Regions from separate parts of the Shinella sp. genome, predicted to be linked through region 3. Evidence: riboswitches for the same ligand, from Rfam matches in the RefSeq annotation. Region 3 holds a riboswitch; each other region holds the start of a gene.
The links. Region 3 has a riboswitch for cobalamin ahead of ACT6VE_RS03490 (CbtB domain-containing protein). Riboswitches for the same ligand answer to the same signal wherever they lie in the genome.
Positions count from the first base shown of each region.

Region 1: linked by a shared signal. The riboswitch ahead of bluB (5,6-dimethylbenzimidazole synthase) and the one ahead of ACT6VE_RS03490 (CbtB domain-containing protein) in region 3 are both predicted to bind cobalamin.
Region 2: linked by a shared signal. The riboswitch ahead of nrdH (glutaredoxin-like protein NrdH) and the one ahead of ACT6VE_RS03490 (CbtB domain-containing protein) in region 3 are both predicted to bind cobalamin.

Region 1 is NZ_JBQVPI010000001.1:895,721-898,987, reverse strand. Features, by position in the region: gene ACT6VE_RS04230 (DUF2865 domain-containing protein) at 266-1,360, shown strand; gene bluB (5,6-dimethylbenzimidazole synthase) at 1,353-2,045, opposite strand; cobalamin riboswitch at 2,091-2,313, opposite strand; gene ACT6VE_RS04220 (diguanylate cyclase domain-containing protein) at 2,375-3,267, opposite strand, start outside.
Region 2 is NZ_JBQVPI010000003.1:87,788-91,054, reverse strand. Features, by position in the region: gene nrdE (class 1b ribonucleoside-diphosphate reductase subunit alpha) at 1-551, opposite strand, end outside; gene nrdI (class Ib ribonucleoside-diphosphate reductase assembly flavoprotein NrdI) at 548-955, opposite strand; gene nrdH (glutaredoxin-like protein NrdH) at 966-1,187, opposite strand; cobalamin riboswitch at 1,435-1,652, opposite strand; gene ACT6VE_RS07410 (hypothetical protein) at 1,964-2,158, opposite strand; gene ACT6VE_RS07405 (SDR family oxidoreductase) at 2,174-2,917, opposite strand; gene ACT6VE_RS07400 (SDR family NAD(P)-dependent oxidoreductase) at 2,910-3,267, opposite strand, start outside.
Region 3 is NZ_JBQVPI010000001.1:748,545-751,811, reverse strand. Features, by position in the region: gene cobW (cobalamin biosynthesis protein CobW) at 1-463, opposite strand, end outside; gene cobU (bifunctional adenosylcobinamide kinase/adenosylcobinamide-phosphate guanylyltransferase) at 468-992, opposite strand; gene ACT6VE_RS03495 (CbtA family protein) at 994-1,785, opposite strand; gene ACT6VE_RS03490 (CbtB domain-containing protein) at 1,798-1,974, opposite strand; cobalamin riboswitch at 2,022-2,386, opposite strand; gene ACT6VE_RS03485 (peptidoglycan-binding domain-containing protein) at 2,466-3,267, opposite strand, start outside.

The DNA.
Region 1 (3,267 bases), 150 kb from region 3:
CCTGCAAGGGGCCGGCTTCGCGCCTTGAGGGCGACTGCGCGAGAAACGCGCAAACCGGCTGTTGTATGTGCCGAGAGTGCTACACCAAGCCTCGGGGGAGATCAATTACGCGGCCCGGCCTAGAAGCTGAGTTTTAAAATCATGTTTCCCTTGCGCGTTAATCACAAATGCGGGAGCGCGTTGCGCTTCCCCCCCGGTAGCCTATGATAAGGCCTGCATATGCGGTGGGATTGCCGCTCAAACGCACATTCATGGGATCGACGACTTGAAAAGACGCGCCAGTCTTCTTTTTGCCGTTGCTACCGGCCTGCCGTTGTTATTCTTCGGCGGCACGGCGGCCGCGAACGTGTGCGAGCGCATCCAGGCCGAGCTTGCCAACCTGCCACGCGTGTTGGTCGATACGTCGAGCGCCCGCAAATATGCCGGCGCCATCGCGCGCCAGAACATCCAGCTTCGCAAGGCCAAGGGCGACCAGCGCCGCCTCGGCTGCTCTGGCGGCAGCATCATCGTCGTCGGTGGACCGAACGCAGAGGCGTGCGACACGCTGGAATCGGTCATCGGCAAGATGGAGCGCAATCTCCAGATTCTCGACAGGAAGCGCCGCGAATTCTCCGGTGGCACGTCCAACGACGGCAAGCGCAAACGTCTGCTCGCCTCGTTTGAGACGAACGGCTGCAACGACGAAGCAAAAGTGATGCCCGTCGCGGCGACCGAAACGCTGCGCACGCCCGATGAAACACACAGCCTGCCGCTCGGCACCATGCCGGATGGCAGCGGGCGGCTGGAATTGCGCTCGCTTGGCGGCAGCACTGGCCACGGCAACCTGCGCACCGTCTGCGTGCGCACCTGCGACGGCGGCTTCTTCCCGATTTCCTCAGGCGCCACGCCGCTCGATTTTCGGCGTGACCAGCAAGTCTGCAGCATGATGTGCCCGCAGACGGAGACCGAACTCTTCTACCAGTCAATGACGAACGGGCAGGAAACCGACCAGATGACCTCGACGGTCACCGGCCGTCCCTATTACGAGCTGCAGAACGCCTTCTCCTACCGCACGCGTGACCTTTCCAAGCCCGGCGCCTGCGGCTGCAATCTCTCGGCCTATTACCAGGAGATGATCAAGCGCGAGAAGGCGCTGAAGGGCGACCCCGCACAGGCATCGAACGGCGACGACGGTGGCTCGATCACCAGGATCGACACCCTGCCGAAAAAGGCGGAAACAGCGATCAAGACGCCGGTGACGATCGAGGAACGCGACTACGATCCGGCGACCAGCAAGGTGCGCACGGTCGGCCCGGTCTTCCTGCCGGCAAACCAATCCGCCATCGACCTCGGCCGTCCGGCCGATGCTGGCGTCAACTGACGCCGGTTTCCGGCCAACGCTCCTCGAACACCAGTTCTTCCAGCGGCAGGCGCTGCCGCCACCCCTTCACCGCAAGCTCCGGCTCGGCATAGAGTCGATCGACAAAACCGACGCAAAGCCAGGCGACGATCTCGATATGCTCTGGGATGCCGAGGATGTCCCGGACGTCGCTATCGTGAAAGATGCTGACCCAGCCGACGCCCACCCCCTCCGCCCGCGCTGCGAGCCAGAGGTTCTGCACGGCGCAGACCGTGGAATAGACATCCATGCGCGGATTGTGGGTGCGCCCCAGCACCACCGTTCCGCCGCGCGTCGGATCACAGGTCACGCAAATCGAGAGCGGCGCCTTGAGAATGCCTTCGAGCTTCAGGGCGCGATACTGTCCCTGCCGCTCGCCTTCGAACATCGCCGCCGCCTCGGCATTGGCTTTTTGAAATGCGGCATGTACCCGCCGCCGGGTCGTCTCGCTGCGCACCTTGAGAAAATTCCACGGCTGCATGAAGCCGACGGACGGCGCGCTGTGCGCGGCATGCAGCAGACGGCCGACGAGATCGTCCGGCAGTGGATCGGGCAGGAACTGGTCGCGCACGTCGCGGCGCGTTTCGATGGCACGATAGACGGCTTGCCTGTCCTTGCAAGAAAAGGCGCCCGCCTGGACCAGAGGGTCCCACGGTTCTGTTCGCATCGTTTTCTCCCCAACAATGCGTACAACCTGCCGCCGTCCACGCGGTTCGGTCTATCTTGCCAGGCCGGTCTTCTGACTTCGGGTCGCGCGGCAAGCACCTGCCTTCCCGGTTGAACAACCAGTGGCAAAAGCCTGAATCGATTCAAGCTTTTACGGTGCGCGCCATCCCCGTCATAGCGTTGGGCACGTTCCGGGCCTGGGCTTTTCAAGCCCGCACCGGATTCCCGATTCTCCCGCAAAAGCGGGCACCTGACGGGAACGATATGCGCATGACCTGGCGATGCGATCAAGTCTTCCTGCGCCGCAGACCTGCCCGTATGCGGCAAGCGTCAGGCGGCGCGGGCCTCGCCGACATCCGCAATCTCCACGCTGTCGATATCTCCAGCATGGACCGCACGGTTGCGGCCACCGTTCTTGGCTGCATAAAGTGCGGCATCGGCCATGACCATGACGTCGTGCACAGTCTTGCCATGGTGCGGGAACTGGGCGATGCCGGCGCTACCGCCGATCAGGAGAAGCTGTCCGTCATAGGCGATCGGGATCTGCGTATCCAGCACGAGACTGGCGGCAAGCTCCACGAGGTGCTCGCGGCTATGCTCGCCCGTCAGCAGAACGGAAAATTCGTCACCCCCCAGACGGGCGACGCAACCGTACTGGCCGACACGATCAGAGAAACGTCGAGCGACCGCCTGGAGCACCGCATCCCCCGCCGCATGTCCATGTCGGTCGTTGACCGCCTTGAACCGGTCGAGGTCGAGCGCGAGGATCGTGAAGGGCCTGTTTTCGCCCTTCCTGATGGCGCGCGACACTTCCTCGTCAAAGCCGCTACGGTTCTTGAGCCCGGTCAACGGATCGTGCCGCGCCAGGAAGGCGTTCTTCGTCTCGCTGCGCTGGAGCGCCCTGACAAGCGCGGAAAAGCGCAAGGTGACGAAGAGCATAACGCCGGCAAAGACCAGCACGAACAACGCGATCTGCGGCAACGCCGAGCGCCACACGAAGGACCCTGGCATGTTGGGCCGCCAGGAGGTGACCATCGGGTTGTAGGCATCGCCGCCAACCGGCGTCATAAGGAGCCCCTGCTCCTGCGTCACGATCGGCGTGAAACCAAGATCGCGTAGGCCGAGGCGCCGCTCGGTACTCGCAAGCATCTTCTGCGAGACGGGTTTTACGGTGATCAGCAGCGTCGGCTCGAGCCGGCTTGCAGGAATGTAAAGCGTCTTGG
Region 2 (3,267 bases), on a different contig from region 3:
ATCCGCAGCAGAAAACACGAAACGAGCTCGCCACGCTGTTTCTTGCCGGCATTGAGGAAGGTCGGCGTCGCCGGCTGGAAACGGCCCGAAATGACCTCGTCGACGAGGTCGCGGGCAATCTGCTCGTTGCCGCGCGCCAGCGCCAGCGCCACCATGCAGACGCGGTCCTCATAGCGTTCCAGGTAGCGCTTTCCGTCAAAGGTCTTCAGCGTATAGGACGTGTAATATTTGAAGGCGCCGAGGAAGGTGGGAAAGCGGAATTTCTTGTCATAGGCGTGGTCGAACAGATCGCGCACGAAGTTGAACGAATACTGGTCCAGCACCTCCTGCTCATAGTAACCCTCGGTCACCAGATAATCGAGTTTCTCCCGAAGGTTATGGAAGAACACGGTGTTCTGGTTGACGTGTTGGAGGAAGTACTGCTTGGCCGCAAGCCGGTCCTTGCCGAGTTGGATTTTTCCTCCCTCGTCGTAGAGGTTCAGCATCGCATTCAGCGCGTGGTAATCCAGCGCCGTGATCTCCGGGGCCTTGATTGGCTTGTCGAGCGTCATCGTGTCCAAAATCGTTCCAATCCCTGTTTGACGTTGGCGACGTCTTCCGCCGTGCCCAAAAGCTCGAAGCGGTAGAGGTACGGCACGCCGCATTTGGCGGAAATGACGTCGCCGGCGATCCCGAAGGTCGCGCCGAAATTGCTGTTGCCCGCGGCGATCACGCCGCGAAGGTGCGAGCGGTTTTCCGCATCGTTCAAGAAGCGGATCACCTGCTTGGGAACGGCGCCCTTGACGCCCCCATTGCCGTCCTCGCCGCAATAGGTCGGCACGACGAGCACGAAGGGCGCCTTTGCCTCGAGCGCCTCATCGGTGCGAAGCGAGATGCGGGAGGCCGGGAGGCCGAGCTTTTGAACGAAACGATGGGTGTTTTCCGACCGGGTAGAAAAATAGATAAGCTCGGCCACCGCGTGACGCTCAGGCAAGCGCGCTGATCATGTCCGGACGGAAGCCGGCCCAATGCCGCTCACCGGCGACGACAACGGGAACCTGACGATAACCGAGCCCCTGCACGAGGGCGAATGCATCGGCGTCCTCTGAAACGTCGACAATCCGGTAACCGAGGCCCTGGCGGTCGAGCGCACGGGTGGTTGCGGTGCACTGGACGCAGGCGGGCTTGGAGTAGACAGTAATAGACATGATTTTCCTCGTCGTTTGGCGCGGGCATGGGAAATCGTTCAGCCGTCCGCCGATGGCCGCTCGAAAAACTGGAGATACGCAGATGGCCGCCTGAGACGGCCGGGCACGAAGCGCCGCTTACTCGCGCGGATGCACTGGAAACAGGATCGACATAACTTCACCCCGAAGCAATAATGCGAGGCATACGGGGAGACGGGGCGCGACATCATTCCGCAACCCAACGCTCGCCTTCCGGACACCCCGCCCGTGGACATTCATGTACGAGGCAGGTCTCCTGGCTTGCGGGTCGCGGCATCCGTTCACCTTCCCAGGGCATTTACGCCTCAGTGGCTTCATCGAACGAATGCTCGCCGCATACAGTTGCGGGGGCAGCTCCGGATTGACGCGGCCATCATGGCCGCCCCGGATTCCCGTCTTAGCCTTCGATCTTTTCGAATCGAAGGAACCTCGAACACAAGATATAGTAGACGAGGTAAAAAATGCGTCAACAGCTATGGTGACTTATCAACGGTTTCGATGCGGCGTCGGAATGGGTGGATGCTGGCCGTCAGGTTTTACGACCAGAATTCGCCTGTTTGGCGATTGCGCTGATCCCCAAACGGGCTCGTTTTCGATTGGATTTCGGCGCTAGCATCCCGGCCGGGAGCGATGAAGGTATCGACCCGCGCCACGTCATCACATTCACGTCACGCCGGCTTGGGGGCGCGGCCACCGGAGATCGGGTGGCGCGCGCACAGGTCACAGAATATGGTCTGGTCTCCCGCGGGCCTAAAATTTCAATCGTCTGGAACCGCGTGAAAGCCTGATGGCAGGGCGAAACCCGTGCCCGCCGGGGGATCGGGGGGCACGGGTTCGTGCTTTCTCGGGATCATCGCATGGGCAGCCAGAACCGAACGGATGGCAACCGGGCGATAGTGCCGGATGAGATCCGGCTTTTCTTCCCGCGTTTTCTTGTCGTCGTTGCCGGACATGGCGCCTCCAGGACCTCAGCTTGCCGGAAATCTTACCATGGATCCACCGCCGGTCGCCTGGTCGGTCGGGAAAACCTCGACGCGCGCGACGTCGACATAGACGGGCAGCGCAATCACGTCGTTGACGATCTGCGCGATGTTTTCCGGCTGGATCGGCCGATAGCCGTCATAGAGCACGGCGCTCGCCTGATTGTCCGGGATCGAGGTGCGATACAGCGCCGTCTGCACGCGGCCGGGCACGATCTCGCTGACGCGGACCGAGGTTCCGAGCAGATCGCAGCGCAAATTATCGCAAAAGAGGCTGAGGCCCGCTTTCGAGGGGCCGTAGGCACCCATGCCCGGAAACGCCGCCTGCCCGCCGCTGGAGCCTATATAGATGAGGTGTCCGCGTTTGCGCGAAACCATGCCCGGCAGGACGATGCGCGTCAGGTGCATCGGCGCCTTGAGATTGATATCGACCATCGCGTCGATTTCGGCGGGGTCGATGTCCTGGAAGGCTGCACGGGTCGAGAGGATGCCTGCATTGTTGACGAGGATATCGACCTCGACGCCGGCCAGCGCGTCGGCGATGCGCGCGCTATCGCGTACATCCGCCTGCACGGGGATCGCGCCGCTTGTCTTCGCCAGTTCGGCTAGTTGCGCCTCGTTGCGCCCGATGGCGTAGACGTCAAGCCCACGCTTGCGCAGCATCGGCACGATGGCCTTGCCGATGCCGCTGGTCGCGCCCGTGACGACGGCAACGCGGTAGACGTCAGACATAGATATATCCCCCGCTGATCACGACATTCTCACCGGTCGCATAGGTATTGCGGCTCGATGCCATCATGACGATCCATTCGGCCATTTCAACCGGTTTGGCGGCGCGGCCGAGCGCGCTGGCTTTCGCCAGTTCCGGCAGAAAGCCGAGTTCCTTGGCGCGGTCGGTAGCAAAGCCGGCGGGCGCCACGGAGTTCACGAGGATCTGGTCCTTGGCGCATTCCTGCGCGAAGGATTTCGTCAGGCTAACGACCGCGGCCTTGGTCGCGGCATAATGCGCATTCTGCGGATGGGCCTTGAACGCATCGACCGAGGTAATGTTCACGATACGGCCAGTGACATCCGGCGCGCTC
Region 3 (3,267 bases):
CACGCAGCGCATCGACCTTGTCATGGTCATCGGCAAAGCGGCCGGCGGCGACGGCAGCGCTGTCGACCACTGTGATGACGCCATCGACCGTCACCTGCGTCTTGATTTCCGGCCAGTTGAAGGCGGCGATGAGCGGCTGCGGCAAAGCGAGGCCAGACGTCTCGATGACGATATGGTCCGGGCGGTTTTCGCGCTCCAGCAGCTTCGTCATGGTCGGGATGAAATCATCGGCGACGGTGCAGCAGATGCAGCCATTGGTGAGTTCGATGATGTCGTCCTCGGTGCAGGCTTCCGCGCCGCAGCCCTTCAGCACGTCGCCATCGACGCCGAGATCGCCGAACTCGTTGATGATCAGCGCGATGCGTTTTCCGCCGGCATTCTGCAGCAGGTTGCGGATCAGCGTCGTCTTGCCGGCACCAAGGAAGCCGGTGATGACGGTGGCGGGGATTTTCTGTTGCAGCATAGGCTCAACCCTTCATTTTCAGCGGCAGTCCGGCCGCAACGAAATAAACATTTGGCACGAGGGCGGCGACCAGCTGGTGCAGCCGCCCGGCATGGTCGCGGAAGTCACGCGCCATGCGGTTTTCCGGTACGATGCCGAGACCGACCTCATTCGACACGAAGACCAGTTGACCCGGCGCCGCCGCGATGGCCTCGATGAGGCCGGCAAATTCGGCGGCGATGTCGCGTTCCTCCAGCATCAGGTTGGTGACCCAAAGCGTCAGGCAATCGATGAGCACCGCCCGATCCTCACGCGCCACATCTTTTATGCGCGCGGCGAGTGCAAGCGGCTCTTCGTGGGTTTCCCACCCCTTTCCGCGATCTTCCCGGTGTCTGGCGATGCGCTCCCGCATCTCATCATCCCAGGCGCGGCCGGTGGCGATATAGTGACGCGAAAGGCCGGTCTCGGCGACCAGCCTTTCGGCAAAAGCGGATTTTCCGGAACGCGCACCGCCCAGAACCAGGACGGCCCCGGGCGATTTTTGCGTCATATCAGGCAGCCTTGGCGACTTTCTCGTTGGCAAAGCCCAACGCGAGACCGAGCACGATCCAGAAGAACAGCGTCGTGGCGAGTGCCGCAACCGCGAACTCGGCACCGAGAACAGCCGGAACGTTGCTGGAAATGTCGCTCGGCTGCGGCGCGCCGTAGACCTGCGGCGCCGCGATAAGCACGATACCGGCGATCTTGGCGACGATGCCCTGCTTCAGGAACAGGAGATAGAGCCCCCCGGCCGAGAGCAGGACGGTCGCAATCCACCAGGTCTGGCGCTGACCGAGATCCGCGGCCGGGAAACCCGGAAGTTCCGGCGGCAGGCCAATGGCGGGCAGCATATGCACCGCAAGCCAGCCGGCGGCACCCCAAAGCGCACCATTCGCAACGGTGATCGGGTGTCCTGAAACCAGGCTGAAGCCCGCCAGCAGAAGCGCAAAACCGGTGCCGGTGACGAGGTTGGCCAAAAGTGTGCCGGAGAAACGGCTCATGCCGAACATGATGCCGCCTTCCTCGTGCTCCTCGCCCTCATGGGCATAGGCGACGGAAACCGGCGACAGGTACGACGCGACGTCCAGAATGGCAGCGCCGAGCGAGGAATGCTCCTGCGTCGTGGCGGCACCACCCGTGGTGGGTGTCGTGCCGTCGGTTGCCGGTGCGGTTTCTTCGGCGCCGCCTTCGAATTCTTCTGCGTGAAGAATGAGCGGCACGACTCGCGCCTCCTGGGCGGCTGTCATCAGCACGCCAGAGAACAGCCCGGCCACCAGGGCGGCCAGGAGATAACGAACGATCATGTCAAAAACTCCTTAGTGGCAGGGAAAGCCGTAGGAGTGACGGGTGTCGTGCGCCGTATCGTGCAGCACGGCCGAATTGGCCAGGCCGGCGCTGAAAACGAGGAAGGCACCGAGCAGCAATGCGAAAACGCCCGCGACAAGGCGGTCGTTTGCGGAAAGGGTAACAGTAGACGTAGCGGAAACAGCCATGACAACCTCCGTGCAGGCGTTGGGGAAGCCCCTCCCCAGGTCGGGCGATATGCCCTCATCGGCTGGCAGGTCTCCTGGCTCGTGGCGTCCGGCGTTTTCACGCCTGCGGATCGCTCTCACCTTCCCGGGTATCAGCATCACGAAAGGTGGACGATTCGTAGAAAAAGAGGCGTCCGAGCCTTTGCTTATCGCAATGCCACCCAGTGGCTTTTCCGGTTGGTTTTCTCGGTGTGGCGCGAAGCACGATTGCCTCATTCCACACAAATCCCTCCCACCGGATGAACGTTCCTCGCCACTCTACAGTCGCGGGGTCGGCCGTGATTGCAGCGCCCTAATTGGGTCCACCGCGTCACATTCCCATTTACTCCCCGATCCGTTTCCGGATCCGGGAACCATCCAATACTGCGGATGATTATGCTTCCCGTCCCGTGAAGTCAATCGACCGGCAGCGGCATCACCTGTGCTGAAACCGCCGTCCGGTCGTCGCAAACTCAATAGCCGGGGATGATCACCATGCCACCGCCATTGTTGTAATAGCCGTCGTCGCCATTATAGCGCTCATAGTAGCCATCGACCGGGCCTTCCAGCACGTCATAGTCCTGCTGATACTGACGCTGCTGATATTGGCGCTGCTGGCGCTGGCGATTCTGACGAGCCTGAGCATATTGCGCGGCCTGCCGGAGTTCACGAAACTGCGCACGCGACAGGTAGCCGTCAGCGCGATAGCCGGACGTGCCCTGCCATGACGCGATCGCCGAGCGGGTACGCGGACCGAACACGCCGTCCGCGCCATAGGTATTGAAGCCCAGAACGCTCAACCAGCGCTGCGCCTGCACACGGGTCGAGCGCTCCATATAGGCTTCGCGCGAATCGATGACCGGCTCCTCGACAATCTTGCGCTCGGTTTCCGTGGTCGCCGTCTCCTGCTTCGGCTTGGTTTCCTGTGTTTCCTGGCGCGCGGCATCGGCAAGCGTCGAAAGCCGTTCGCGGGCATCCGCGAGGAACCGGCCATTCGGATATGCCCTGAGATAGTCGCGGAAAGCATCTGCCGAACCGTCGAGCACGGCTTTCCGGAAGGTTTCCTCCTCGCGCTTCGCCGCATCGGCCTGTTCCACGGCGAGGCCCCGGTCCTTCGTCTCGGCACCCTGCGCTTCATTTTTGCGGGCCGCAGCTACGGCGTCTTCAGCCTCAACCTGCTTCTTTGCGGCCGCAGCCTCTTCGGCGCGTTTTTCCGCCTCGTCGGCAAGGCGGGCTGCTTCGGTGGCCTTCGCCTCGGCATCCGCCGCAGCCTTG